DNA from 3 places in the Mesorhizobium sp. M1A.T.Ca.IN.004.03.1.1 genome. Region 1 is predicted to be linked to each of the others. Evidence: predicted binding sites of a transcription regulator. Region 1 holds the regulator's gene; each other region holds the start of a gene.
The links. Region 1 encodes HrcA, which represses chaperone genes, less so after heat shock. Its sites were predicted from a motif close to GTTAGCACTCNCNNNNNGNGAGTGCTAAC; they were not measured.

Region 1 (9,645 bases):
ACGCAGCGTGACATCGGCGAGATTGCCAATCGGCGTCGCCACCAGATAGAGCGCCGGCTCCAGCGGCCGCGCCGCAATTTCGGTCTGCCCGATTACATAGCTGCGTTTGTCGCCGGTCAATTGAGGCCCTCCCCACGCGCCACTGTTTGCCACGGCTGATCTGCGGTTGCAAAACGTGATGGCGATGCAAGGGAATCGCCATGCCTTTGCCACGATGCGGAACCAAACCGGATAAGGCGGATTTTACCCCTGATTCCCGAGGAGGAGGACAGGATGGACAGCCTGATCATTCAAGACGCTTTCACGCCCTATTATTCGGGCTGCAAGCGCTTTGCCGGATCGGAGAAGGTTGCCGGTTCGGAGGATCGGGAACCCTCCGCCAGGACAAAGGACAAGGAAGCGATGAAGCCGCTTCCAAGCCCCGCGGTTCAAGACGCCTCGACCGAAACCGAAAGCACGACGGAGCACTGACCGGACGATGCCCAATCGCTTCGACATTTTCATCACACGACTCGAAAGCAAGACCGCCCGCGAGGGCATTCCTTCCCATCCGATCGCCGCCCAGCACGGGAACCGCCGCGACAAGACCGATCTGAAGCAGGGCCGTTCCGGCGACGCGCATGCGGAAAAGGATCGCGGGAAGCAGCGTCAGAAGCACGACGCCTAGAGCAGCTGCGACCCTTCGCGATCTCTCGCCTCATCCCAGGCGGAGCGAGGAGCGAAGCGCCATGCTTGGCGCCTGACGCCATTCAGCCCAGATAGTTAGTGACCCTTCGCCTCGAGCAGCCGCACCAGTTCCGGATCCATGAACGCATAGTTGTCCGGGATGTCGAGGCAGATCACCCGTGCCCGGATCAGGCTTGACCGGAACTTCTTCTGCAGCTTGACGCGATGCGCCTTCTCCATGACGAAGATGATCTCGGCCCACGCGACCAGTTCATGCGTCAGCGGGTTGTCCGCGTCGTGATTGGTGCCGGCCGATGCGACCTCGAGGTCGCGGCGCCTGGAAAACACCTGCTCGGCGGTGGGGCTGCGCAGGCGGTTCTGGCTGCAGACGAAGAGAACCTTTTTCACCGCGCGAGGTCTGCCACCACCGCATCGAGCACGATCATGCCGGCGGTCGTGGCGCGGAGGCGGGCGTTGCCGACCGGCGCCACCAGCCCCTCTTCCTGCAGCACCGACAATCGGTCGCTCGCCAGACTACGCCCGGCAAGCGTCTCGTAGCGCTGGAGGTCGATGCCTTCGGCCAGCCGCAGCCCCATCAATAGGAACTCGTCGGCTTCTTCGGCGCGCGTCAGCACCTCGCCGCCGGTGACGCCATGGCCCCTGGCTTCGACCAGGTTGGCCCAGGTCTCAGGCATCTTTTCCGCGACCGTCACGGTACGGCGGCCGTTCTCGACGAAGCGGCCATGCGCGCCGGGTCCGACGCCGACATATTCGCCGTAGCGCCAATAAGTCAGGTTGTGCCGGCTTTCCGCGCCCGGCCGCGCGTGGTTGGAGATTTCGTAGGCCGGAAGCCCGTGCGCCGCGGTCACCTCCTGCGTCAGCGCGTAGAGGTCGGCGGCATGGTCGTTGTCGGGCAGGACGAATTTTCGCGCTGAGTGGAGTGCATGGAACGGCGTGCCCTCCTCGATCGTGAGCTGATAGAGCGACAGGTGGTCGGCGGCGTGCCCGATCGCTTCCTCAAGCTCTAAAGCCCAAGCCTCCGGCGTCTGGCCGGGCCGCGCATAGATCAGGTCGAAGGAGAGCCGCGGAAAGATTTCCCGCGCCAGCCCGATGGCGTGCAGCGCCTCCTCGACATTGTGCAGCCGGCCGAGGAAGCGCAGGTCCTTGTCGTTCAGCGCCTGCACGCCGAGCGAGACACGGTTGACGCCGGCCGCCCGATAACCGCGGAAGCGCTCCGCCTCGACCGAGGACGGGTTGGCCTCCAGCGTCACCTCGATCCCGGCAGGCACCGTCCAGTTCTTCGCTACGGCTTCCAGAACCGCTGACACCGTTTCCGGCTTCATCAGCGACGGCGTGCCGCCGCCGAGGAAGACGCTGGTCACCTCGCGCGGCCCGGTGCGGGCGCGCATCGTCTTGAGCTCCGTCTCGAAGGCCCGCGCAAAACGCTCGTGGTCGACCGGCTGGTGGCGAACGTGGCTGTTGAAGTCGCAGTAAGGGCATTTGGCCGCGCAGAACGGCCAATGGATATAGACGCCGAAGCCGGGGCTGCGGTCGAGCGGCATGGTCTGGCCTGTTCCGATCATTTTGACCTGAGCCGCGCCAGATCCAGCCGCGCCAAATCCAAGCGGGCCTGGGCAAACTTCTGGAAGGCGCGGGCGCGGTGCGACAGGGCTGTTGCCTGGCCGGGCTTCCAGCCATGCTTTTGCTCGGCGCTCATCTCGCCAAAAGTCTTGGCGAAGCCGTTGGGCAGGAACACCGGATCGTAGCCGAAGCCGAGCGTGCCGCGCGGCGGCCAGACCAGCGTGCCTTCGGCCTCGCCGCGGTAATATTCGGCCTCGCCATCGGGAAAGGCGAGGCAGATGACGGCGACGAAACGGCCGGTGCGCTGCGCCGGCTCGGTCGCGCCGACCTCCTGCAGCGCCACTTCGGTGCGCTGCATGGCCATGCCGAAATCGCGTGTGCCGTCCGCCGTCTCGGCCCAGTTGGCGGTGTAGACGCCGGGCGCCCCGTCGAGCGCGTCGACGCAGAGCCCCGAATCGTCCGACAGCGCCGGCAGGCCGGTGGCCTTGGCGGCGGCATAGGCCTTGATATAGGCATTCTCCTCGAAGGTCGTGCCGGTCTCGTCCGGTTCCGGCAGGCCGTAATCCTTGGCCGACTTCGCCTCGAAGCCGAACGGGGCCATCAAGTCGGCGAATTCGCGCAGCTTGCCTTCATTGTGGCTGGCGACGACGATCTTTTGTCCGTTCAAAGAATGCATTCAGAGACCCCAGATCCTTGGTTCGGCGAACTCGATCGAATTGCCCGAAGGGTCGCGGATATAGATCGAATGTCCGCCCTGCGGCCACTCGAAATCGCTTTCGATGGCGATGTTCTTGGCCGCCAAATGCTTGCGCCATTGGGCGATCTGGGCCGCAGTCGCGGTGAAGCAAAGATGCCCTTCGCCGACCGTGCCGTGCGGCGGCACCTTCAGCCTGGCGTCGGGCGCCGGCGGAATTTTCGTCGCCTCGGCATTGAAGATGAGCAGCACGCCGTTGCCGCAGCGGAAGAAGACGTGGCGACCTTCGACCTTGCCCAGCGGATCCAGGCCGAGGATGTCGCGGTAGAAGGCTTCGGCAGCGGTTAGATCTGTGACGTAGAGCGCGGATTCCAGAATCGCGGAGGGAGTCACGAAGCACCCCCCTCTGCCCTGTCGGGCAGATGGCCGGCAGGCCAGAGGGGGATGCGAAGGATCGTCGACCTCATCGGTGACCCTACGCCACCGCCATCTGCTGCAGGCTGACCAGCCGAGAAATACCCTTCTTGGCCAGTCCCATCAGTGCCGAAAACTGCTCTTCGGAGAAGGGCTCGCCTTCCGCCGTGCCCTGGATCTCGACGATGCCGCCCTTGCCGGTCATGACGAAATTGGCGTCGGTGCCAGCCGAGGAATCCTCGAGATAATCGAGATCGATGACCGGCTGTCCGTCATGGATGCCGCAGGAGATCGCCGCGACATGGTCCTTGAGCACCTTGGAAACGCTGGCCATCTGGCGCGCTTCCATCCAGCGCAGGCAGTCATAGAGCGCCACCCAGCCGCCGGTGATCGAGGCGGTGCGGGTGCCGCCGTCGGCCTGGATAACGTCGCAGTCGACGGTGATCTGCTGTTCGCCCAGCGCCTGCAGGTCGACAACGGCGCGCAACGAACGACCGATCAGCCGCTGGATCTCCAGCGTGCGGCCGCCCTGCTTGCCGGCGGAAGCCTCGCGGCGCATCCGCTCGCCCGTCGAGCGCGGCAGCATGCCGTATTCGGCCGTAACCCAGCCCTTGCCGGAATTGCGCATCCAGGCCGGCACCTTTTCCTCCAGGCTCGCCGTGCACAGCACATGCGTGTCGCCGAACTTCACCAGGCACGAGCCTTCGGCATGCTTGGAGACGCCGCGCTCGAAGGAGATGGCGCGCATTTCGTCGGGCTGGCGTTTGGAGGGGCGCATTCGGCCTTCTTTCCTATGGTTTTGGATTCGTCGGCGGCTTGTAGACGCATGCGGCGGATGGCGCAAAGGAAAAGGGCGCCAAGGAAACGGGGCGCCAAGAAAACGGCGCAAGCGAAAATGCCCCCGGGTTGCGCCAGGGAGGCTTAAGTCTATATCTTTCGATAGGAGGTTTTTTCGCTGGAATGAACAAGGCAGTCGATCCCGCATCGCAGCCGCCCGTGCTTCAGTCGCTCGACATGCGCTCGCGCGACATCTTCCGGCGGATCGTCGATTCCTATCTGCGCGACGGCGAGCCGGTCGGCTCGCGCAGCCTGTCGCGCATCCTGCCGTCGTCGCTGTCACCGGCCACCATCCGCAACGTGATGAGCGACCTCGAGCATCTGGGGCTGATCTACGCGCCGCACATCTCGGCCGGCCGCCTGCCGACCCAGACCGGCCTGCGCTTCTTCGTCGATGCCTTCATGGAGCTCGGCGATCTGTCGGACGACGAGCGTCGCGTCATCGAGGCGCAGGTGCGTGCCTCGGGCTCGGGCGCCACGCTGGAGCATATGCTGACCGAGGCCAGCCAGATGCTCTCCGGCATGTCGCGCGGCGCCGGCCTGGTGCTCGCCGCCAAGAACGAGGTGGCTCTGAAGCACATCGAGTTCATTCAGTTGGAACCCACCAAGGCGCTCGCCGTCCTGGTGTCGCAGAGCGGCGATGTCGAGAACCGCGTTGTCGACCTGCCGGCCGGTATCACCGTCTCGCAGCTGCACGAGGCCTCGAACTTCCTCAACGCCCATATCCGCGGCCGCACGCTGGCCGAGGCCCGGGTCGAGATCGCGCGCATCAAGGACGAGACCAGGGCGGCTCTCGACACGCTGTCGCAGGAGCTGGTCGAGAAGGGCCTCGCGGTCTGGGCCGGCGCCGAAAGCGGCCTGCCGGCGCGCCTCATCGTGCGCGGCCGCGCCAATCTTCTGGAAAACGTCACCGCCCAGGCCGATCTCGAATTGCTGCGCCATCTGTTCGAGGATCTGGAAACGCAGGACGGACTGCTGCAGCTCCTCGACCTCGCCGAGGAAGGTCCGGGCGTGCGCATCTTCATCGGCTCGGAGAACAAGTTGTTTTCGCTGTCCGGTTCGTCGCTCGTGGTCGCGCCCTATCGCGACAAGGATGCGCGCGTCGTCGGCGCGCTCGGCGTCATCGGCCCGACGCGATTGAACTATGCCCGCATCGTCCCGATGGTCGACTATACGGCCCAGTTGATTTCGCGCATGCTGAGATAGGCAAGCGGGAAACGTCGCAAGGAGGGTGGAAATGGCGCTGGAATCGTTCAAGGCCCAGATCAGCCTGCTGCTCGAGGAGATGGTGAACCAGCCGGAAGACGATCACGAGATCCAGGAGCTACTGCGCGAGAAGCTCAGGGAAATGCGCGCCATGGGCCTGCCGCTGCCGGCCGATCTGGTCGCGCTGGAAAAGCAGCTCGACGACGATCTGGATATCGAAGAGAGCTGAACTGCCGACGCTTCCCGTCAAAATTTGCATGCCCGGCTTCTCTTTTGGAGAGCCTGCCCGATATTCGCTGTCTGGTTGCTGATGCACGTTGGCGAATAACGGAGAACAGCATGATACGCATTGCCGGCCTTGCCGCCCTCGCCTTGCTCCTGGTCTCCGGCGCCGTAGCGCAGCAGGCCGACCAGCCCCTGCTCACCGGCAAAAAGGCCTTCGGTGACTGGAAGGCCGACCGGCCCGGCGTGCGGCGCCTCATCAGGCCCGACGATCTCCCGAAGCCGAATGTCGCCGAATCCGCCTCGAACGGCGGCGGTGTCACCGATCGCCCCGAGGATGCCAATCCAGCCCTTCCACCCGGCTTTTCGGCCGAGCTGGTGGCTTCGGGCATCAGCAGCCCGCGTGTCGTGCGCACGGCGCCGAACGGCGATCTCTTCGTCGCCGACAGCAGGGCGAACCAGGTCCGCGTCTATCGACTGGCCGAAGGCAGCGCCAAGCCGGCCGAGAAGTCGGTCTTTGCCAAAGGCCTGACCCGGCCCTACGGCATCGCCTTCTATCCGCCGGGCGACAAGCCGCAATGGGTCTATGTCGCCAACAGCAACAGCGTCGTCCGCTTTGCCTATCGCGACGGCGACCTCAAAGCTTCCGGCGAGCCCGAAACGATCGTCTCGGACATCCCGTCGAGCCATCATTGGACGCGCGACATCGCTTTTTCGCCCGACGGCAAAACGCTCTATCTCTCGGTCGGCTCGGGCTCGAATACCGCGGAGGGCATGGGAGCGAGGCCGAAGGGCGGCGTCGAAGAATGGGCGAGATCGGCACCGCTCGGCGCTACCTGGGGCGCGGAGGAAGGCCGAGCGGATGTGCTCGCTTTCGATCCTGACGGCAAGAACCGCAGGATGGTCGCCACCGGCCTGCGCAACTGCTCGGGCATGACGGTGCAGCCGGCCACGGGCGCGCTCTGGTGCGCCGTCAACGAACGCGATGAGCTCGGCGACAACGTGCCTTTCGAATATGCGACCGCCGTCAAGGAGGGAGCCTTCTATGGCTGGCCCTGGTACTATATCGGCGACAACGAGGATCCGCGCCACAAAGGCGCGCGGCCCGATCTCGCCGGCAAGGTCACGGTGCCGGACGTGCTGATCCAGGCACATTCGGCGCCGCTCAACATCGCCTTTTATGAGGGCGGCAACTTCCCGGCCGACTACAAGGGCGACGCCTTCGTCACCCTGCACGGCTCGTGGAACCGCAATGTCCGCACCGGCTACAAGGTGGTGCGGCTGAAGTTCAAGGACGGCAAGCCGACCGGCGAATATGAGGATTTCGCCACCGGCTTCGTCATTGCCGACGATGCGGTCTGGGGCCGGCCGGTCGGTGTCGCGGTGGCGAAGGATGGTTCGCTGATCCTGACCGAGGACGGCAACGGCACGATATGGCGCGTCACCTACGGCGACGGCCGGTCCTGAAGCGGCGCTGGTGCAACCGAATCCGGCCGCAAGGCAATTAACGCCGCCCCGACGCCGTGGTAAAAGGCCGCCGCTCTGGATCCCGATCTCGGGATAGCGCTGGGTTCAAGCCATGACACTGACAGGATTTCTCGCCTACAGCGCCGCCCTCGGCGTCGCCGCCGCCATTCCGGGCCCCGGCGTGACGGCGCTTGTTGCCCGCGCGCTCGGCTCCGGCTTCCGTTCGTCGCTCGCTATGTCGTTCGGTCTCATGCTCGGCGACATTACCTACCTCACTGCCGTCGTGCTCGGCCTCGCCTTCGTCGCCCAGACCTTCGGCATGGTCTTCCTCGCCATCAAATGGGCGGGGGTCGCTTATCTCGCCTTCCTTGCCTGGCGCTTCTGGACGAGCGGCATCTCGCCCGAGACGGTCGAGGCGCGCAAGGGCAGAAGCGGCCTGGCGTCGAGCTTCATCGCCGGGCTGACGGTGACGCTCGGCAACCCGAAGACGATGATCTTCTATCTCGCCATCACGCCGACCATCGTCGACCTGAAGACGATCACGCCGGCCGACTACGGCATCCTTGTCGCGCTGACCGTTGTCGTCCTGTTCGTGGTGCTGGTCCCCTATCTGACGCTGGCTGCCAAGGCGCGCTGGTTCCTGAAGTCGCCGCGCGCGCTCAAGGTGCTGAACCGCACCGCCGCCGGCTTCATGATGGGAGCGGCAGCCGCCATCGCGGCCCGTCAATAGGCCGCATTCTCAACCGGCCCCCATTTCGGGGAAGGCGTCCCCAAAACGGGCCGATCCAAAAAATGCATTTCCGGCGCGGGGAGGTTTTCAGCAGCCGCCCCACTCGGATATTTTCGGCGGACAGCCTATCTTGCGCGGCTGAAAGCCTTATTCTGTATGCCTATGCCTTTGCCTTGGGAGCGAAACCAATGAACAAGCCCGTCACCTCCGCGCGCGTCCCCGGCCGCGGCCGCATCTTCAACTCGATCACCGAGACGATTGGAGACACGCCGCTGGTGCGGCTGGATAAGTTCGCCAAGGAGAAGGGCGTCGTCGCCAACCTGCTGGCTAAGCTTGAATTCTTCAACCCGATCGCCTCGGTCAAGGACCGCATCGGCGTCTCGATGATCGAGGCGCTGGAGGAGGCCGGCAAGATTGCGCCGGGCAAGACCACGCTGATCGAACCGACCTCCGGCAACACCGGCATCGCGCTGGCCTTCGCCGCCGCCGCCAAGGGTTACAAGCTGATCCTCACCATGCCGGAGACAATGTCGGTCGAACGTCGCAAGATGCTGGCGCTGCTCGGTGCCGAATTGGTGCTCACCGAAGGCCCGAAAGGCATGAAGGGCGCCATCGCCAAGGCCGACGAGCTTGCCGCCACGCTGCCCAACGCCATCATCCCGCAGCAGTTCGAGAATCCGGCCAATCCGGAAATCCACCGCCGCACCACGGCGGAGGAGGTCTGGAACGACACCAATGGCGAGGTCGACATCTTCGTGGCCGGCATCGGCACCGGCGGCACGATCACCGGCGTCGGCCAGGTGCTGAAGAAGCGCAAGCCTTCGCTGCATGTCGTGGCGGTCGAGCCGGAAGCCTCGCCGGTGCTCTCCGGCGGCCAGCCCGGCCCGCACAAGATTCAAGGCATCGGCGCCGGCTTCGCGCCCAAGATCCTCGACACCACGATCTATGACGAGATCGTCAGGGTCTCGAACGAGGATTCGGTCGCCAATGCGCGCCTCGTCGCCCGCCTCGAAGGCGTGCCGGTCGGCATCTCGTCGGGTGCCGCGCTGCAGGCGGCGATCGTCGTCGGCTCGCGGCCGGAAAACAAGGACAAGAACCTCGTCGTCGTCATCCCGTCCTTCGCCGAGCGCTATCTCTCGACGATCCTGTTCGACGGGCTGGGGGCGTAGGCGCTCATACCTCGAAGAATGGCCGGGAAATGCCACGGTCCAGAATGGATACCACCTGTCTTATCCGAGATTAACGGAGCCGCTGTTCCTCCTCCGCAGAAAGATCCGCAACGCTTGTGACGTGGAGACGCCAAGGCATGGATCCTCGGGTCTGCGCGCGTCGCGCAGCTCGTTGCTCGCACGTGGATGACCAAGTCGGGAACGCCACAGCCAATCTCAAGAGCTTGCGAACAAGCGGCACTCCCGGGATGATGCAAGCTGGATCGCTCAAAAAGCGTCTGTGGCAAGCGGAGCCCGGCTTGAGGAAGGCGCCGCTTCCGGTTCAAATCGCCGCCGGCCTCGAATCGGCCGGCGGGAGGATTTTATGTACAAGCTTTACACGCGTCCCGGCAGCGGCGGCTTCGTCGTCGAGGCGGCCTTGGCTATGGCCGGCGCGCCTTTCCGGCAGATCGACGTGCCGAAGAAGGATCCGCCCGATCCGGCTTTCCTCGCCATCAGCCCGCTGAACCAGGTGCCGGCGCTGACATTGCCCGACGGCCGGTCGATGACCGAATCGGCGGCGATCTGCATCCTGCTCGCCGAGCGTCATCCAGAAGCGCATCTGGCGCCGCAAGCGGGCTCGCCGGCGCGCGCCGATTTCCTGCGCTGGATGGCCTTCA
Region 2 (9,645 bases), on a different contig from region 1:
ACGAGGCGAAGGCGGCGATCGCCGAGATCGAGGCCGCAGGCGGCCGCGCCGCGGCGCTCGAGCTCGACACCGGCGCCGTTACCACCTTCCCGGCTTTCGTCGCGGCATTGAGAAAGACGCTTCAGGGAACCTGGCAGCGCGACCGCTTCGATTATCTCGTCAACAATGCCGGGACCGGCCTGCGCAAGCCGATCGCCGAGACGACGGAAGAGGAATTCGACACGCTGATGAACATCCATCTCAAAGGCGTGTTCTTCCTAACCCAGGCGCTGCTGCCGCTGATCAACGATGGCGGCCGCATCGTCAACGTGTCGAGCGGGCTGGCGCGCTTCTCGGTTCCGGGCTCGGCCGCCTATGCGATGATGAAGGGCGGCATCGAGGTGTTCACGCGCTACCTCGCCAAGGAGCTCAGCCAGCGCCGCATCACCGCCAACACCGTGGCGCCCGGCGCCATCGCCACCGACTTCAACGGCGGCCATGTGCGCGACGACGCCGAGATCAACCGCGTCGTGGCTGGCATGACGGCGCTCGGCCGCGCCGGCGTCGCCGACGATATCGGGCCGATGATCGCCTCGCTGCTGTCGGAGGACAATCGCTGGGTCAACGCCCAGCGCATCGAGGTCTCGGGCGGCATGAATATCTAAGCGTGTTGGCGGATCAACCCTTCGAAGCCGTCGGCAAGATTGGCATTGCCCGCGGCGATGAAGCTCGACAGATTGCGGGCGCGTCCAGGCGTTTTGTTGGCATCGAGCAGCACCGCCCTGCCCTCATGCATGACGAAATCGAACTTTCCGTAGTCGAAGCCCAGCTTGCGCCTTAGCGCGCGAAGCTCGTCCGGCACCGGAACCGCCTCGCGACGGATCGTGTCGTCGCCCTTGACCAGGCTCTGCGGCGAGACATGGCGTGTACAGCGCTCGCGCTCACCGCAGAACAGCCAGAAACGGGCGGCAAAGCCATCCGGCTCAGGCTCGGGAATGAATTTTTCCACAATGAGGTCCTCGCGTCCGAACAGCTCGGCCGGAACGTCGGCGAGCGAGGCATGGATCTGGTATTGGTCGAAAGATTCGACGCCGGGAAACGGCATCGGCTTGCCGGCGCGCCGCGCGCGCCGATTCAGTTGCTGTTCCGGCGTTCCCCGATGGTTGAGGCTGCTCTTGATGATAACCTGCCCCTTCCAGCCGTCGTCCTTGCCGACGACGGCTCCGCTGATGCGGCGCTTGGAAATGTCGGCGGCGCCGAGATTGAGGCAGAAGCGAAAGGCGCGGGCATACTCGACATAATCGGGCGACGTTACGGTCGCATCGACATGCAGCACCGCGATATCGGCGGCCGGCTTCGCCGACGTGCCGCTGAGGACCTGCACCGAATGGCCGCGGCGCTTCAGTTCCTCCAGCAGATCGAAGAGCATGTACGGGCTGTCCCGGCGCCATAGCAGCCCGCGCCGGCTTTGGAAGCGGTCGAACTCATGCGTGATGACGGCGATGCGTGCCATTGTTCCCCACTTGGCCTATCAAGCGTCGTCCACTATTCGATCGGATGCAACGCGCTACCGGGCTGGGGTTTGCATGACCGAGCATTGGAATGCAATTCGCAAACATTGGCAGTTGCTCGGCTCACCCCTGCGGCCGCCGGCGGAGGTTATCGAAACCTACGATCGCGAGCTCGGCCTTGCCCCGTCGGATGTCGTGATGCTCGGCGTGACACCCGAGCTCGCCGGGCTCGGCGCCACGATGACGGCGGTCGACGAGTCTTCGGACATGATTGCCGGCATCTGGCCGGGCGACACCGATACGCGCAAGGCGGTGCAGGGCGACTGGTTCGATCTGCCGTTCGCCGATGCAAGCGTCGAGGCGCTGATCGGCGACGGATGTCTCTCGGTCATCGGCGCCGCCGGCCTCAGGCGCACGCTATTTGCGTCGATCGCGCGCGCGCTCAAGTCCGACGGCCGCGCCGGCATCAGGCTTTACGCCTCTCCCGCAACGCCGGACGACCCGAAGGATGTCCGCGCTCTGGCACTAAGCGGCGGCGTCTCGACTTTCCATGAGCTCAAATGGCGCGTGGCCATGACCGCGATCGGCGACGCGCCGGATTACACGATCCCGGTCAAAGCCATCCTCGAACACTTCGACAGGGCGTTCCCGATCGCGAGGAGCTGTCGGCCCGAACCGGATGGGAACTGCCGGTCATCGGAACCATAGACGTCTACCGGGACTCGTCCGCCGTCTACAGTTTCGCCCCCGCGGCAGCGCTCATCGAGGAAGCCCGGACCTTCTTCGACGATCTCCGGCTGGCCTCTAGCGGCACATACGGTCTTGCCGAACGCTGCCCGTTGCTGGTGTTGCGCTCGCCGAAGCGCCCGGACTAAACGGGCTGGATTGCTCGCCCACGCTTCGCGCAGCCACCGCATTTCCGCCCAGGGCTCCGCCAGAGAAAAATTGCGCTGTTGCCCCTCCCCGCGCGCCTTGACTCTCGCAAGCCACCAGCCTATCTCAGCGCCACGTTAGCACTCGCCCTAAGTGAGTGCTAACTTATATCCGGCCTCGCCGGATGGAGGAACAGTTCTCACCGTTCTCATTCGAGGAAGACAACATGGCAAAGTCCAAGTTCCGCCCGCTTCATGACCGCGTGGTCGTTCGCCGGGTCGAATCCGAATCCAAGACCGCCGGCGGGATCATCATCCCGGATACGGCGAAGGAGAAGCCGCAGGAAGGCGAGATCATCGCCGTCGGCTCCGGCGCCCGCGACGAAAGCGGCAAGCTCGTGCCGCTGGACGTCAAGGCCGGCGACCGCATCCTGTTCGGCAAGTGGTCCGGCACCGAAGTCAAGCTCAATGGCGAGGACCTTCTGATCATGAAGGAATCCGACATCATGGGCATCATCGGCTGAACATCGGCCTCACCGTCAACTGAATCTTGAATCTGCGGGTTCGACCCGAACCCCTGCCAGGAGCTTACAATGGCTGCAAAAGACGTAAAGTTTTCCCGTGATGCCCGCGAGCGCATGCTGCGCGGCGTCAACATCCTCGCCGACGCGGTGAAGGTCACCCTCGGTCCGAAGGGCCGCAACGTCGTCATCGACAAGTCGTTCGGCGCCCCGCGCATCACCAAGGACGGCGTCACCGTCGCCAAGGAGATCGAGCTCGAGGACAAGTTCGAGAACATGGGCGCGCAGATGGTGCGTGAGGTCGCCTCGAAGACCAACGACATCGCCGGCGACGGCACGACCACCGCGACCGTTCTCGCCCAGGCCATCGTCCAGGAAGGCAACAAGGCCGTTGCCGCCGGCATGAACCCGATGGATCTGAAGCGCGGCATCGACCTCGCCGTCACCGAAGTCGTTACCGCTCTCGGCAAGGCTGCCAAGAAGATCAAGACCTCCGAGGAAGTCGCCCAGGTCGGCACGATCTCGGCCAATGGCGACGAGTCGGTCGGCAAGATGATCGCGGAAGCGATGCAGAAGGTCGGCAACGAAGGCGTCATCACCGTCGAGGAAGCCAAGACCGCCGAGACCGAGCTGGAAGTCGTCGAAGGCATGCAGTTCGACCGCGGCTATCTCTCGCCCTACTTCGTCACCAACGCCGACAAGATGGTCGCCGATCTGGAAGACGCCTACATCCTGCTGCACGAGAAGAAGCTCTCCAACCTGCAGGCCATGCTGCCGGTCCTGGAAGCCGTCGTTCAGACCTCGAAGCCGCTGCTCATCATCTCGGAAGACGTCGAAGGCGAGGCTCTGGCCACGCTGGTCGTCAACAAGCTGCGCGGCGGCCTGAAGATCGCCGCCGTCAAGGCTCCGGGCTTCGGCGACCGCCGCAAGGCCATGCTGGAAGACATCGCTATCCTGACCGGTGGCCAGGTCATCTCGGAAGACCTCGGCATCAAGCTCGAGAATGTCGGCCTCAACATGCTCGGCCGCGCCAAGAAGGTGTCGATCTCCAAGGAGAACACCACCATCGTCGACGGCGCCGGCAAGAAGGCCGAGATCCAGGGCCGCGTTGCCCAGATCAAGCAGCAGATCGAGGAGACCACCTCGGACTACGACAAGGAGAAGCTGCAGGAGCGTCTGGCCAAGCTCGCGGGCGGCGTCGCGGTGATCCGCGTCGGCGGCGCGACCGAGGTCGAGGTCAAGGAAAAGAAGGACCGCGTTGACGACGCTCTGAACGCGACCCGCGCGGCCGTTGAAGAAGGCATCGTCCCCGGCGGCGGCGTCGCGCTGCTGCGCGCTTCGCACGCCGTCAAGGCGACCGGCGTCAATGCCGACCAGGCCGCGGGCATCGCCATCGTTCGTCGCGCGCTGCAGGCTCCGGCCCGCCAGATCGCGGCCAACGCCGGTGCCGAGGCTTCGATCGTTGCCGGCAAGATCCTCGAGAACAGGGCTGCGACCTACGGCTTCAACGCCCAGACCGGCGAATATGGCGACATGATCGGCATGGGCATCGTCGACCCGGTCAAGGTCGTTCGCACCGCTCTCCAGGACGCGGCCTCGGTCGCCGGCCTGCTGGTCACCACCGAAGCCATGATCGCCGAGGCTCCGAAGAAGGAAGCCGCCGGCGGTATGCCGGGCGGCATGCCTGGCGGCGGCATGGGCGGCATGGGCGGCATGGACTTCTAAGAAGTCCATAAAGCACGCCCATCAACTAACATTGCTCAAGCCCGCAAGCGGGCTTGAGTGGCGGCATGGATTTCTAAGAAGTCCGGTCCCATAGCGAAGATGGAAAGGGCGGCAGACATGTCGCCCTTTTTGTTTGGCATGCGGCAGCCGGTCCAAAAGCGGGCTTCCATACTGTTGCGATTGGAGAAGGCCTGCGCAATAGCCGATCTCCCCTCTTGAAGGGGAGATGCCCGGCAGGGCAGAGGGGGGCCCGCGCATAAGGCTCCGGCGACGACTCCCTTGCAACGAGAGGCGCTGGCGCTCCAACGCGCGGCGACCCCCTCTGTCGCCTTCGGCGACATCTCCCCCTCAAGGAGGGAGATCAGCAGCGCCAGCGCTCGGCCATCCCTGCGTCAATTCGTGTCGCGGACGGGCGATAGGGATAGACAGTTCGCTTACCGATCCGCGAGCGCCAGCTTGGCTCCCAGCATGACGAAGGCGCCGGCGAAAGTGCGGCGCATCCAGGTCAGCACCATCGGCCGCGACACGACATGGCTGCGCACCGAAGCCGCGAACACGCCGTAGACGACGAAGACAAGGAAGGTCATCAGCATGAAGACGCCGGACAGTTCCAGCATCCTGGCGAAAGCGTGCGGCTCCGTGGTGCTGACGAATTGCGGCAGGAAGGCGAAGAAGAAGATTGACAGTTTTGGGTTCAAGATGTTGACCAGGATGCCGGAGGTGATCACCTTTCGGACAGAGCGTGGCGCGGCGTTCTGATCGAGAGCAAGACCGCCCTTCTCCTTCAGCGTGTTCCAGGCCATGTAGAGCAGATAGGCGACGCCCAGATATTTCAGAGTCTCGAAGGCGACGGCGCTTGTGTGCAGCACCGCCGCAAGGCCGGTGATGGCCGCCGCCATGTGCGGGATGATGCCCAGCGTGCAGCCGAAAGCGGCGATGATCGCGGCGCGAGCGCCGCGCGAGAGGCCGGCGCTCAGCGTGTAGAGAACGCCAGTGCCGGGCGAAGCGACGATAATCAGCGACGTCAACAGGAATTCGATGCTCATGGTTTCCTCCACGGCCTGCCCGGCGCGGAAGGTATCGGGAGGTGTGGAGGCAGGCAAGCCGGTGGAGAGCGCAGTCTTCGCCTCGTGGGGAGACGGCCGGCAGCCCAGAGGGAGGTGCGAAGGAACGCCGATCTCTCAGTTCTTTTGCGGCAAACCTATTCGGGCGTACGATTGAAGCTAGACGGATAAGCTGGCGGGACAGCGCCCCCCTCTGCCCTGCCGGGCATCTCCCCCACTTGGGGGGAGATTGGCAGTTCCACCGCCAGCCCATGGGCCGCCCTTGCCATCAGGCAGTCGTCGCCGCCGGGCATGCAGGCGCGGCAGACATGCGGGCGGGCTTCGTAAATCGCGCAGGCCGTCTGCTTGCCCACCCCGCCACGAAGCGCGGCGCAGCGGCCGTCCTCGCAGCGCATGCCTGACAGGTCGGTCGCGACCAGCTCGTCGGGGATGCGGTCGAGCTCGGCATCCTCTTCGGTCGAAAAGCGCGGCCAGTCCGCCGAATAGGCGCAGCAGGCGCCGCAGCTCTGGCAGTCGAAGGCGGCTGATGCGTCAAGCAGGGTCGGGCAGGGTCGGTCGTGCGGCAAGGCTATCCTCATGCTGGCAAGTGCCTTTAGCACGGAGCCGGGAAATGCGTCGCATCCGGCCGAGCAAAAAATTTTGTTTTGCCGGGAACCCTTTTGCCGGCTGGCGGTTTTGTCCCTGTTATCGGCAGTTCACGAGTATCGAGAAAAGCTGATAACAAAAGACGCCTCCCGCGCCCTGAAAAGCGCGAGAGGCGTTTTCCATTCGCCTTACATGATCGTGCTCATCATCGGCAGGATTTCATAGCGGAAGCCGCGGCCGGAACGCGCCACCGGGTCGCCTTCGGTAACCGCCCTGGCGTCGGCTTCCGTGCCGACCTGCAGGATCAGAAGCCCCCACGGTCCGGCTGGATCGGCGACTGGGCCGGCAATCATCATTCTGCCTTCACGAAGCAGGCCGCGCAGATAGTCGGCATGCGCATTCATCAGCGCCCTCTCCTCCTCCGTCAGGGTGAAGGCGAAATCCGGACGCGGCGGAATCAGCCGGCAATGGAAGACCGAAGGCGACCTGGCAGCCGTCTCCTTGGCAAGGAATTCGTCCAACCAGCCCAGAACGCGCTCCCAACCGGAACCGTGATCGCGGCAGGAGTCCCGTCGCGACCCGAAGCCGTCATGGCGCAGCGTCAGCCGGGTGCCGTTCTCGACGGCTTCGAGCGTATAGGTGACGGTGGTGAGGTTATCGCCGTCCCAGGGCGCCTTCCAGGTCATCACCAGACGATGCGGCGGCTCGACCTCGAGATACTCGCCGGCGACATGGAAGTCCTGCCCGTCCGCGCCCTTGCCTTCCGAGCGCCAGGCGCCGCCCGGCCGGACATCGGCCGTGTGCTTCGTCGTCCGGTACATGTTGTCGGCGCCCCACCAGAGCGGGATCTGGTCCTCAGCGGTAATGGCGCGGAAGACGCGCTCCGGCGGCACGGCGATCGTCACCGTGGCAAGGATGGTACCGGCGGAAATGTCGGCGATCGCGCGCGGCTTGTCTTGGATGGCCATCATTCATTCTCCAGGTAGGATTTGAGATTGCCGAGGCTGTGCTGCCAGAAGTCTCGGTAAGGCAGGATCCAGTCGGCGACATCCTTCAATTCCGCCGGCTCCAGCCGGTAGACTCGCTCGCGGCCCTGCCGCTGCTCGGAAACGACGTTGAGCTCGCGCAGTATCCTCAGATGCTTGGAAATGGCCGGCCGACTCTGCGAGAAGGCGGACGCCAGTTCGTTGACCGGCGCGGGGCCCTGCCGCAGCCGGTCGAGGATGGCGCGCCGCGTCGGATCGGCGATGGCGCGGAAGACGGAACGGTCGTGCTCAGCCTGCGGCATAATGCGTATCCATTTGGTTACATATTATGCCGAATTCGGTCGCCGGTCAATTATCCTCGACCGGTGTGCTTTGGCGCAACGGAACCGCGAAGCACTCCGGCCCGTTTCTCCTCGCGAATTGGATCTCCGGGAGATGCGGAGATGGTGAACATGGACCAAATAGTGGGCTTGGCGAAGCAGATCAAAGGTTCGATCCGGCAAGCCATAGGCAAGGCCGCCGGCAACCGGCCGATGGAAATCAGGGGCATGGCGGACAAGTCGGCAGGCCAGGTGCAGAAGGCCTGTGGCGACATGAAAGCCATGCTCAAAAAAGCGATGTGACCAGCAGGCCCCGCGGTCAGATCTCGAACGCCCGGCACGGGCTGTCCGTCATGCCGACAGCGGCGTGATGCGGCAGGCCGCACGGAACTCAAACATTGCCCGTTCGTTGTCGTGGCGGATGCGGTTGGCGCATCCCGCTCCTATTCCAGGCCCAGGAGATGCGGATATGGTGAACAGGCATCAAGTTGCCGGCATCGCCAAGCAGGTAAAAGGCAGGCTGAAGCAGGCGGCCGGCAAGGCCACCGGCAGCCGGCGCTTGCAGGTGGAAGGCATGTCCGAAAGAATCGCCGGCAGGGTGCGCAAGGCCTATGGCGACGTGAAGGACAAGGCTCGCAAGGCGCTCTGACTCCATACGCCGCGAGGCAATGGCCGACCCGCGCGCCGGCCTGTTCGTCTTTGAGCGCCGACGGCGTCAACACCGCAGAACAGCTCGAACAACAGGCCTGGACAACTCTACCCGGCGTGCTTTCTCCCTTCAGGTGGCCCAGCTTTTGGTGAAGGCGTTGGTCAAAACGACCTCGCCATGGTCGCCGGCCGCCTCAGCCAGGACGACGTCCATGTGGTCATCGGTCACCCGCGCCAGCGCAAAGCCGCCCATGAAAGCCGCCTTCGGCTTGACGAGGTCGAGCCCGTCGCGCCGGTAGATCATCGGCACTGCGTGCTGATGGCCGTGGAAAATGGCGATCACATTATAACCCTTCAGCGTGGCGAGAAGCGCCTGGCGGTCGGCGTCGCCCCACCAGTGCGGGCGGCCGGCGCCGCCTTCGCCATAGGTGCGCTTCACTGGATCCCAGCGCTCGACCGAGAAGGTGTCCCAACCATAGTGCTGGAAGAGAATCACCGGACGGCCGTCGCCGGCATAGGTCGCCAGATCCTGCTTCAGCCATGGCAGGCTGCCTATCGCGTCATGGCCGGTGTCGCCGGCGAAGCGATGCGTCTGGACGAGGTGCAGGCCGCCCCAATCCCAGGAATAGCAATCGGTGTCGACATCGTAATTGGTCGCCGGCACCGGCGGCTTGAAGAAAACGCCGGGGCGATGGTTGACTTCGACATAGTCGCGCATCTCGCGACGGTACCAGTCGACATGGCGCGTCGGCCCATTCTGGTCGAGATCGTGATTGCCGAGCCCGACATAGACCGGGACATGCACGCGATCAGGGCCGATGCCTTGCTGGTAGCGCTGGCTGAACTGCAGAAGCTGCGTGCCTTCGCTCGGCTCAGTGATCTGGCCGCCGCCATCGTCGGTGATGTCGCCCCCGGTGACGAGGCCGAGCGGCGTGCCGATGCGTGTGCCGGCCGAGCGCAGGCCGGTGGCAGCGCCGTTGATCTCGGCCGGCCACTCTTTGTCGTCGATTGCGTTGAGCGCGGCCACATTGCGCAGCAATGCCGCATCGGTCTTGCCTTCCTGCTCGCAATGCGGGCTGAGCCCGGTCGCCATGCGGCAGGCATGGATATCGGCGATGAACAAAAAGGTGGCGTCAATCGGCTGGATAGCCTGGCCGGTCTGGGCGAAAGTGGTGTCCGGCAGGGCGCAGGTCGCGGCAAGGCCGGCCACCCGGGCCAGGATATCGCGCCGGGACAAGAATGCTGAGGATAAGCGATTCATCATCGCGCCATTGGAACATTTTCAGCGCCGGATCGTCCAGATTGGCGGCTCTTTTCAAGCATTGGTTGAATTCGTGAAGGGCACTTTGGGTCGACAGCGCAGAGAGGGTCTGTCATTCCTTCCAGAACACATTTCCAGGGGAGAAGGCATGAAACCCGTGACGACCTGTGTGG
Region 3 (9,645 bases), on a different contig from region 1:
ATCGAAAGCCCGACCTGCTTCTCGCGCAGCAGCTTGTTCTCGACAGCGCGCCTGTCGGCTTCGACGGTCTTGGCCGTCAGGCTCTTGACGATCTCACCGAACTCAGCCTCGCGCCTGGCGCTCTCATTGCCCATCTCGACCATTTCGAGCCGCACCGCTGCAAGCGCCTCGCGCAGCGACTCCCTGTCCTGGACGAGACTTGCCTCGCGCTGCTGCCAGGCCTCGGCCGCGCCGTCGCGTTCGCGCTGCTTGCGCGTAGCGTCAAGCAATTGTTCCGACAAGGCCTTGTGTTCGGCGCCCAGAGCGGCGTTCTCCAGCTCCAACTCATTGGCGCGCAGCGCATCGCGATGCAGGGCGTTCAGGATATCGCGCGTCATGTGGTGCGCTGTGGCGATCTCGGCCAGCCTTGACCCGATCTCCTCCAGATGACCCTGTCCGTCGCGGAAGAGTCCGGAAACGGCTTCCAAGGCGGCCAACCGTGTCTGGGTGTGCGGCGTCAGCCGGGAGGCGGAAGCCTCGGACTGAGTCTCGCCCGGCGGATCCTCCTCGCTTGCCGCCAGGTCGGCGGCAGAATCGTATCCCGGGGACGTCTCTTCGTCAGCCGAAAGACATTCTTCGAAAGCCTCTGCCAGATCCGACTGGAGCTCTTGAAATTCCTTGTCTACGTCCTCGGCCCGTTTGATCAGGGATTTGAAATTCATAACGGCACACCTCTTACGCTCACACCCGCCGTATTACTTAACGAATTGCTAATCTAGCCCTTAACGTTCCGTACGGGAAGCCTGACCAAAAGAAGGAAGGAATTAAGGTTATCGCGGATTTCCAGAGGCTTGCGCGGTGTTCCGTCAGCGGCATCTGCGCTCAGCGCGGTAAACGGTTAGAATGGCCTGCGTCGGCCGCACGTCATCGAGCCGCAAGCGAGCACCTGGCGCCCGCTGCGGGCGGATCACTCGTTGGAAGGGGAGCCACGCTCCAGCCAGCACCTACGCCAGCGTTGGCCGTTCCATCTAGCGCCGAGGTTCCGTCATGCCGCAGGGGCCGGACCCGTCGGTCCAACCCCTGCATCCAGGCATCAGCTCTTGATTTCGATACGCTTGGCCTGCGACTGCGCCTTCGCGGTCTTGGGCAGCATTACCGTCAGCACGCCGTTCTTGAAGCGGGCATCGATCTTGTCTTCTTCGATCTCGTAGCCCAGCGGGATTCGACGCTCGAAGCGGCCATAGATGCGCTCGGAGAACTGCCGCTCCTTGTCCTCCGTCTCGGAGCGCTTTTCACCCTTCAGCGTCAGCACGCCATCATCAAGCAGCACCTCGATGTCCTTCTCGTCCAGGCCCGGGACTTCGGCCGCCACCTTGATCTCCTTCTCGTTGTCGGAGATCTCAACGCTCGGCCAGCCGGCACCAAAGGCTGATACGCCGCCTAGGGACGGCAAGCCGGAACCGAAGCCCCGGAAGACGTCATCGAACAGCCGATTCACCTCGCGATGCAGCGACAGGAAAGGATCGCGTTCGCCGTCGCGGAAGACACTTGGAACCTGGTTACCATTGTTTCGGCCCCAGGGAATCAGATCACGAACACTCATTTTTTCCTCCTTTCTGTTCATCCGGAAGACAAGGCCCACAAGCGCCGGGAACATCACCCGGCGCTTGGCGCAAAGCGCGGCGAGAAGGCTCAGGCCGCCTTGTTGTCGGCCTCGATTTTCTTTGTCGCGGCCTTTGGCGATGATTTGTCCGCCGTGATCTCGATCCGGCGCGGCTTCATTTCTTCCGGGATCTCGCGTTTGAGGTCGATTGTCAGCAGGCCGTTGACGAGGCTCGCATCGACGACCTTGACGTGATCGGCAAGCTCGAAGCGACGCTGGAATGCGCGGCCGGCAATGCCGCGATGCAGGTACTCGCCGTTGTCCTCGCCTGCCTTTTGGCCAGAAACCATCAGCATGTTCTGCTCCTGGGTAATGGCCAGTTCGTCCTGGCTGAAGCCTGCCAGGGCCATGGTGATGCGGTAGTCGTCCTCGCCGCCCTTGGCGATATCGTAGGGCGGCCAGTTGTCAGCGGTTTCGATGCGGCTTGCGGTCTCGAGCGCGTTCAGCATTCGATCGAAGCCGATGCTCGACCGGAACAGGGGAGAAAAGTCGAAACTGGTTCTCATAGCTACATCCTCCATTGAGCAACATAGATACGAGGAGCGCCAAGGCAGCGGCGCTCCTTGACCTTGCCGGCCACATCAGGCGCCGGCAGGTTCGATTTGGGAATTGATTCCTTTGCCGTCAAGAGGTCCGGGGCGCGCCCGTCAAAGCTGCATAATTACCTTTGTTTTCACGGCGCTAGCACTCGGCTGTTGCGAGTGCCAAAAAATTTCTTGCGGCCTCTTGAAACCGGCGCGTGCAAAACCAAATCCACATGCGCGAGGCCGAAAGGATCGCGAGCCCCGCTCCGGTCCCTTCCGGTCCGGAGTGGAGGAACCTCTCAAAATCTGTTTGTCCCGAAGGAGAACGATATGAAGTTCCATCCATTGCATGACCGCGTTCTGGTCCGCCGCGTCGAGGCCGAGGAGAAGACGGCCGGCGGCATCATCATCCCGGACACGGCGAAGGAGAAGCCGCAGGAAGGCGAGATTATCGCCGTCGGTTCCGGCGCGCGCGACGAGAGCGGCAAGCTCATTCCCCTCGACGTCAAAGTCGGCGACCGCATCCTGTTCGGCAAGTGGTCCGGCACCGAGATCAAGCTCAACGGTGAAGACCTGCTCATTATGAAGGAAAGCGACGTGATGGGTGTGGTCGAGCAGACATCGGCGTTGGGAAAAGCGGCTTGAACCGGCCCAAACCGATCGGTCAATGAAAGGTGCCTGCTGAAGGAGTGTTCCAATGGCTGCCAAGGAAGTGAAATTCCATTCCGACGCCCGCGACCGCATGTTGCGCGGCGTCAACATCCTCGCCGACGCGGTGAAGGTCACGCTCGGCCCTAAGGGCCGCAATGTCGTCATCGACAAGTCGTTCGGCGCTCCGCGCATCACCAAGGACGGCGTCACTGTCGCCAAGGAGATCGAGCTCGAGGACAAGTTCGAGAACATGGGCGCGCAGATGGTGCGCGAGGTCGCCTCGAAAACCAGCGATATCGCCGGCGACGGCACGACCACCGCGACCGTTCTCGCCCAGGCCATCGTCAGGGAAGGTGCCAAGGCCGTTGCCGCCGGCATGAATCCCATGGATCTGAAGCGCGGCATCGACAAAGCCGTCGAGGCTATTGTTCAGGAGTTGAAGACCAACGCCCGCAAGGTGACCAGAAATGACGAGATCGCCCAGGTCGGCACGATTTCGGCCAATGGTGATGCCGAGATCGGCCGTTTCCTTGCTGAGGCGATGCAGAAGGTCGGCAACGAGGGCGTCATCACCGTCGAGGAAGCCAAGACCGCCGACACCGAGCTGGAAGTGGTCGAAGGCATGCAGTTCGATCGCGGTTATCTCTCGCCTTACTTCATCACCAATCAGGATAAGATGCGCGTCGAGCTCGAAGAGCCCTATGTGCTGATCCACGAGAAGAAGCTTTCCAACCTGCAGGCGCTGCTGCCGGTTCTGGAGGCGGTGGTTCAGTCGGCGAAGCCCCTGCTCATCATCGCGGAGGATGTCGAGGGCGAGGCGCTCGCGACGCTGGTGGTCAACAAGCTGCGCGGCGGCCTGAAGGTTGCGGCCGTCAAGGCTCCGGGCTTCGGCGACCGCCGCAAGGCCATGCTGGAGGACATCGCCATCCTCACCGGCGGCACCGCTATCAGCGAGGATCTCGGCATCAAGCTTGAGAACGTCACGCTGGAGATGCTCGGCCGCACCAAGAAAGTGGTGGTCGAGAAGGAGAACACCACGATCGTCGATGGCGCCGGCAAGAAGGAGGAGATCCAGGGCCGCGTCGCGCAGATCAAGGCGCAAATCGAGGAGACCACCTCGGACTACGATCGCGAGAAGCTGCAGGAGCGTCTGGCCAAGCTCGCCGGCGGCGTGGCTGTGATCCGCGTCGGCGGTTCGACGGAGGTCGAGGTCAGGGAGCGCAAGGACCGCGTCGACGATGCCATGCATGCGACGCGCGCGGCGGTCGAGGAAGGCATTCTTCCGGGCGGCGGCGTGGCGCTGCTCAGGGCCGCCAATGCGCTCGACGCGGTGGCTGCCGACAACCCCGACCAGAGATACGGCGTCGACATCGTGCGGCGCGCCATCGAGGCGCCGGCGCGTCAGATCGCCGAGAACAGCGGGGCGGAAGGCTCGATCATCGTCGGCAAGCTGCGCGAGAAGACCGATTTCGCCTATGGCTGGAACGCCCAGACCGGCGAATATGGCGATCTTTTCAGCCAGGGCGTTATCGATCCGGCCAAGGTCGTGCGCACCGCGCTGCAGGATGCAGCCTCGATCGCCGGCCTGCTCGTCACCACCGAGGCGATGGTCGCCGAGAAGCCGAAGAAAGAAGCGGCACCCGCCATGCCCGCCGGCGCCGGCATGGACTTCTAGGACGCTGGGGAGGCGCGGCGCCGACACAGCCAATCTCCCCCGACAGGGTTCAATTGGGGGAGATTGGTCGGCAGGGCAAAAGGGAGCGCGAGGGAAACGGCACCCTTCTGAATTGACAAGAACCGGAAAAGCGAGAAAGCACTCCGCGACAGATCGGCTGGCGGGACGCGCCCCCTTTGTCCTGTCGGACATCTCCCCTCATCGGCGGAGATCGGCAGCTTCGACACGCCGCGGCGCGACGGGCCAGAGTTGCTATGTGGGAAGATTCTGAATGACGACGGATACCAAGACGACGGAAACCAGGACATTCGAGGCGGATGTCTCGCGGCTGCTGCACATGATGGTGCATTCGGTCTATTCGGACCGGGACGTCTTCCTGCGCGAGCTGATCTCCAACGGCGCGGACGCGTGCGAGAAGCTGCGCTTCGAAGCGATCACCCGTCCCGAGCTGCTGGGCGAGGACGCAAAGCCGCGCATCACCATTTCGGCCGACCCCGACAACAAGCAGCTTGCCGTCGAGGACAACGGCATCGGCATGGGCCGCGAGGAGATGGCCGAGGCTCTGGGCACCATCGCACGCTCCGGCACCCGTGCCTTCATCGAGCGCGTCGAGGCCGGCAAGGCGACTGAGGACTCGCAACTCATCGGCCAGTTCGGCGTCGGCTTCTACTCCGCTTTCATGGTGGCCGATCATGTCGATGTCATCAGCCGGCAGGCCGGCAGCGAGGAAGCCTGGCGCTGGTCTTCCGACGGCAAGGGCACCTACGAGATCGCTCCCGTGCCGCTTGCGGCAGCTCCCAGGCGCGGCACGCGCGTCGTGCTGCATCTGATGGACGATGCGAGTTCCTACACCACGCCTTACCGGCTCGAAGGGCTGGCGAAGTCGCAGTCCGGCCACGTGCCGGTGCCGATCACGCTTGTTGAGAAGCCGGGCGCCGAGCCGCGCGATGTCGCCGACGGCACGGCGCTCTGGGTGAGGCCGAAGAGCGACATAAAGCCCGAGGAATATACCGACTTCTACCGCAGCATCGCCGGCCAGTATGACGAGCCGGCCGCCACCATCCACTTCCGCGCCGAGGGTCGGCACGAATACAGCGCGCTTGCCTTCGTGCCGGGCTCGCGTCCGTTCGATCTCTTCGACCAGGACCGCAAGGATCGTATGAAGCTCTACGTGCGGCGCGTCTTCATCACCGACGATGCCGACGTGTTGCCGCGCTATCTGCGCTTCGTGCGCGGCCTGGTCGATTCCGCCGATCTGCCGCTCAACGTCTCGCGCGAGATGATCCAGGAAAGCCCGCTGCTCGCCGCGATCCGCAAGGGTGTCACCAACCGCGTCCTCGGCGATCTTGGCAAACTCGCCGATAACGATGCCGAGGCCTACGCCAAGATCTGGGAGAATTTCGGCGTCGTGCTCAAGGAAGGCATCTACGAGGACTACGAGCGGCGCGAGCAGCTGCTGAAGCTCGCCCGCTTCCGCTCGACCGCTTCCGGCGAGACGCTGCGCAGCCTGGCCGATTATGTCGCCGCGATGAAGGAAGGGCAGAAGGCGATCTTCTTCATGGCCGGGGAAGACCGCGCCCGGCTCGAGGTCTCGCCGCAGCTCGAAGGGTTCCGGGCGCGCGGCATCGAAGTGCTGCTTTTGACCGATCCGGTCGACAGTTTCTGGACGACGATGGCGCCGGAATTCGACGGCAAGCCGTTCAAATCGGTGACGCAGGGCGCGGCCGAACTGTCGGAGATCCCGCTGCTCGACACCGCGTCCAAGCCGGATGCCGAAATCTCGTCCGAAATCGCGACCTTCCTGGCCTTCGTGAAGACGGCGCTGGGAGACGAGGTCTCGGACGTGAAGGCCTCCGACCGCCTGACCGAAAGCGCGGTCTGCCTGGTCGCACCGGAGCACGGTCCCGACCGCCAGTTCGAGCGGCTGCTCAACGCCGCCGGCCGCCTCGACAAGGCGGCCAAGCCGATCCTCGAGATCAACCCGCGGCACGAGCGCGTCACGGCGCTGGCGAAGCTCGGCGACGGCGAGCGCGCTTTCAAGGAAGACGCCGCGCATCTGCTTTACGACGAGGCGCGCGTGCTGGACGGCGACAAGCCAGCCGATGCCAGGGCGTTTTCGGCGCGGCTTGCTCGCCTGATCGAGCGCGGTTTGGCGAGGGAGTAGTGGGGGCGTTGGGCGCCTCACGGAGCCCGGATCCTGCCGTGACTTCTCACGAGGAGGCGGCGCAAGGGTGAGATCGGTCGCGATCCTTCGCGCCCCCCTCTGTCCTGCCGACGGGTCAAGGCTTCTCCACGCTACTACGCTCGGAGGTCAGAGCGCCGCCCTACCCCCTCAGCCCCGGTGCCTCTTGCCCCGTCCTGGCGACATATTCCGTATAGCCGCCGCCATAGGTGTGGATGCCATCCGGCGTGAGCTCCAGCACGCGGTTCGATAGTGCGGACAGGAAATGGCGGTCGTGCGAGACGAACAGCATCGTGCCTTCATATTGCGCCAGCGCCTCGATCAGCATCTGCTTGGTCGCCATGTCGAGGTGGTTGGTCGGCTCGTCGAGCACCAGAAGGTTCGGCGGATCGAACAGCATCAGCGCCATGACCAGCCTTGCCTTCTCGCCGCCCGAGAGCACGCGGCACTTCTTCTCGATCTCGTCGCCGGAAAAGCCGAAGCAGCCGGCTAAAGCCCTGAGCGGCGCCTGGCCGGCCTGCGGGAAATTGTCTTCCAGCGTCTGAAACACGGTGCGCTCGCCGTCGAGCAGTTCCATGGCGTGCTGGGCGAAATAGCCCATCTTGACGCTCGGACCGCGCGCCACCGAGCCCTCATCCGGCTCGGAGGCGCCGGCCACGAGCTTCAAAAGCGTCGACTTGCCGGCGCCGTTGACGCCCATCACGCACCAGCGCTCGCGGCGGCGGATCTGGAAGTCGAGGCCGGCATAGATCGAGCGGCTGCCATAGGATTTGTGGATGCCCTTCAGCGTCGCCACGTCCTCGCCGCAGCGCGGCGCAGGCTGGAACTCGAAGGCCACCGTCTGGCGACGCTTGGGCGGCTCGACGCGGTCGATCTTGTCGAGCTTCTTCACCCGGCTCTGCACCTGGGCGGCGTGCGAGGCGCGCGCCTTGAAGCGCTCGATGAAGGCGATCTCCTTGGCAAGCATCGCCTGCTGGCGGTCGAACTGCGCCTGCAGCTGCTTGTCGGCCAGCGCCCGCTGCTCCTGGTAGAATTCGTAATTGCCGGAATAGGAGGTGAGCGCGCCGGCGTCGATCTCGATCACCTTCGAAACGATGCGGTTCATGAACTCGCGGTCATGCGAGGTCATCAGCAGCGCGCCGTCATAGTCCTTGAGGAATTTCTCCAGCCAGATCAGGCTCTCAAGATCGAGATGGTTGCTCGGCTCGTCGAGCAGCATGACGTCGGGCCGCATCAGCAGGATACGGGCGAGCGCGACGCGCATCTTCCAGCCGCCGGAGAGTTTTGCAACGTCGCCGTCCATCATCTCCTGGGAGAAGCCGAGGCCGTCGAGCACCTCGCGGGCGCGGCCGTCGAGCGCATAGCCGTCGAGTTCCTCGAAGCGGTGCTGCAACTCGCCATAGCGCTCGATGATCGCGTCCATCTCGTCGGCGCGGTCGGGATCGCCCATGGCGTGCTCGAGCTCGCGCATCTCGGCTGCGACGGCGCTCACCGGGCCGGCGCCTTCCATCACCTCGGCGACGGCGCTCATCCCCTCCATGTCACCGACATCCTGGCTGAAATAGCCGATGGTAACGCCGCGATCGACTGAGACTTGGCCTTCGTCCGGCTGCTCCTGGCCGATGATCATGCGGAAGAGCGTCGTCTTGCCGGCGCCGTTCGGGCCGACGAGGCCGACCTTCTCGCCCTTCTGCAGGGCGGCCGAGGCTTCGATGAAGACGATCTGACGGCCGTTCTGCTTGCCGATATTTTCGAGACGGATCATGGGGCGGTCCGGGAAACTGCGCTGAGATGGCGGGATTTGCCCGGGGCATACGCGAATGAGGCTGCGGAGGGAAGAGGCAGAAGCGCCGCATCCGCGCGCTCGGCTATTCCTTCGAGGCAGAACCCAGCCGCGGTGAAATTGATTGGCGTCGCCGACCGATCGAGCGCTTAGTGCTGGAGCCAACCACTTGATGGGCTCTGGCAAGGGAGGTCAACCATGGCCATGTACCTGACGCGCTTCAGCTACACGCCCGAGACCTGGGCGCGAATGATCGAAAACCCCGAGGATCGCCGCAAGGCAGCCAGCTCATACATAGAATCGGTCGGCGGAAAGCTGCACGGGTTCTGGTACGCGTTCGGCGAACACGACGGGTGGAACCTGTGGGAGGCGCCGGACAATGTTTCGATGGCGTCCGTCGTGCTCGCCATCGGTGCCGGAGGGGCACTCAGCTCCTGCGAGACCACCGTCCTCCTCAGCGTCGAGGAGACGATGGACGCGCTAAGCAGGGCGAAAGCGATCCGTTATCGGCGGCCTGGAACGTAGAGCCGAGAAAAGCCGCCTCGGAGGGGTGTCACCTCGCGTCGTGGAAGATGATACCGAGCGTATGTCGCCTGCCCGAGCGCAGGCGGCTGACGCCGTGGCGCAGGTTGACGCGATAGTAACCTCGCGTGCCCTCCACGGGCCGGTTGTGCACGGCGAAGATCACCGCGTCGCCGCGCTTGAGCGGCACCACCTCGGCGCGGCTCTGCATGCGCGGGCGCTGCTCGGTCAGCACGAATTCGCCGCCGGTGAAATCCTTGCCGGGTTCGGAGAGCAGGATCGCCACCTGCAGCGGAAAGGCGAGCGCGCCATAGAGATCCTGGTGCAGACAGTTGAAGTCGCCGGGGCCGTATTGCAGCAGAAGCGGCGTCGGCTTGGTTTGGCCCTCGTCGTGGCAACGCTTTAGGAAGGCGGCGTGGTCGGAAGGGTAACGGAGCGCGGCGCCCATCTTCTCGTTCCAGCCATTGGCGACGCCGGCGAGCCATGGATAAAGCGCAGTGCGCAGGCCCTCGATCAGATCAGGCAGCGGATAACGGAAATAGCGGTACTCGCCCCTGCCGAAGCCATGGCGCGCCATCACCACATGGCTGCGGAAATGTTCTTCGTGCGGATAGAGCGCGGCGATTTCGGCGCATTCCTCCGGCGAAAGCAGGCCGGGCACGACAG

Region 2: groES (co-chaperone GroES) is a predicted target of HrcA. The motif match lies at 2,500-2,528, and genes of this name have one in related genera.
Region 3: groES (co-chaperone GroES) is a predicted target of HrcA. The motif match lies at 2,323-2,351, and genes of this name have one in related genera.

The regions. Positions count from the first base shown of each region.
Region 1 is NZ_RZTV01000005.1:324,894-334,538, forward strand. It holds gene rsmI (16S rRNA (cytidine(1402)-2'-O)-methyltransferase) at 1-120, opposite strand, end outside; gene EOD29_RS18675 (hypothetical protein) at 274-471, shown strand; gene EOD29_RS18680 (hypothetical protein) at 479-667, shown strand; gene EOD29_RS18685 (low molecular weight protein tyrosine phosphatase family protein) at 763-1,074, opposite strand; gene hemW (radical SAM family heme chaperone HemW) at 1,071-2,249, opposite strand; gene rdgB (RdgB/HAM1 family non-canonical purine NTP pyrophosphatase) at 2,246-2,923, opposite strand; gene EOD29_RS18700 (VOC family protein) at 2,924-3,334, opposite strand; gene rph (ribonuclease PH) at 3,417-4,133, opposite strand; gene hrcA (heat-inducible transcriptional repressor HrcA) at 4,316-5,398, shown strand; gene EOD29_RS18715 (hypothetical protein) at 5,430-5,627, shown strand; gene EOD29_RS18720 (sorbosone dehydrogenase family protein) at 5,738-7,087, shown strand; gene EOD29_RS18725 (LysE family translocator) at 7,200-7,817, shown strand; gene cysK (cysteine synthase A) at 8,006-8,986, shown strand; gene EOD29_RS18735 (glutathione S-transferase family protein) at 9,351-9,645, shown strand, end outside.
Region 2 is NZ_RZTV01000003.1:386,402-396,046, reverse strand. It holds gene EOD29_RS12275 (SDR family oxidoreductase) at 1-644, shown strand, start outside; gene EOD29_RS12270 (hypothetical protein) at 641-1,492, opposite strand; gene EOD29_RS12265 (methyltransferase domain-containing protein) at 1,566-2,198, shown strand; gene groES (co-chaperone GroES) at 2,590-2,886, shown strand; gene groL (chaperonin GroEL) at 2,956-4,608, shown strand; gene EOD29_RS12250 (LysE family translocator) at 5,043-5,654, opposite strand; gene EOD29_RS12245 (YkgJ family cysteine cluster protein) at 5,810-6,250, opposite strand; gene EOD29_RS12240 (SRPBCC domain-containing protein) at 6,446-7,228, opposite strand; gene EOD29_RS12235 (metalloregulator ArsR/SmtB family transcription factor) at 7,225-7,545, opposite strand; gene EOD29_RS12230 (CsbD family protein) at 7,687-7,866, shown strand; gene EOD29_RS12225 (CsbD family protein) at 8,033-8,212, shown strand; gene EOD29_RS12220 (metallophosphoesterase) at 8,342-9,475, opposite strand; gene EOD29_RS12215 (hypothetical protein) at 9,621-9,645, shown strand, end outside.
Region 3 is NZ_RZTV01000003.1:54,478-64,122, reverse strand. It holds gene EOD29_RS10435 (hypothetical protein) at 1-701, opposite strand, end outside; gene EOD29_RS10430 (Hsp20/alpha crystallin family protein) at 1,073-1,582, opposite strand; gene EOD29_RS10425 (Hsp20 family protein) at 1,672-2,148, opposite strand; gene groES (co-chaperone GroES) at 2,497-2,811, shown strand; gene groL (chaperonin GroEL) at 2,864-4,492, shown strand; gene htpG (molecular chaperone HtpG) at 4,764-6,656, shown strand; gene EOD29_RS10405 (ABC-F family ATP-binding cassette domain-containing protein) at 6,817-8,439, opposite strand; gene EOD29_RS10400 (GYD domain-containing protein) at 8,656-8,982, shown strand; gene EOD29_RS10395 (2OG-Fe(II) oxygenase) at 9,011-9,645, opposite strand, start outside.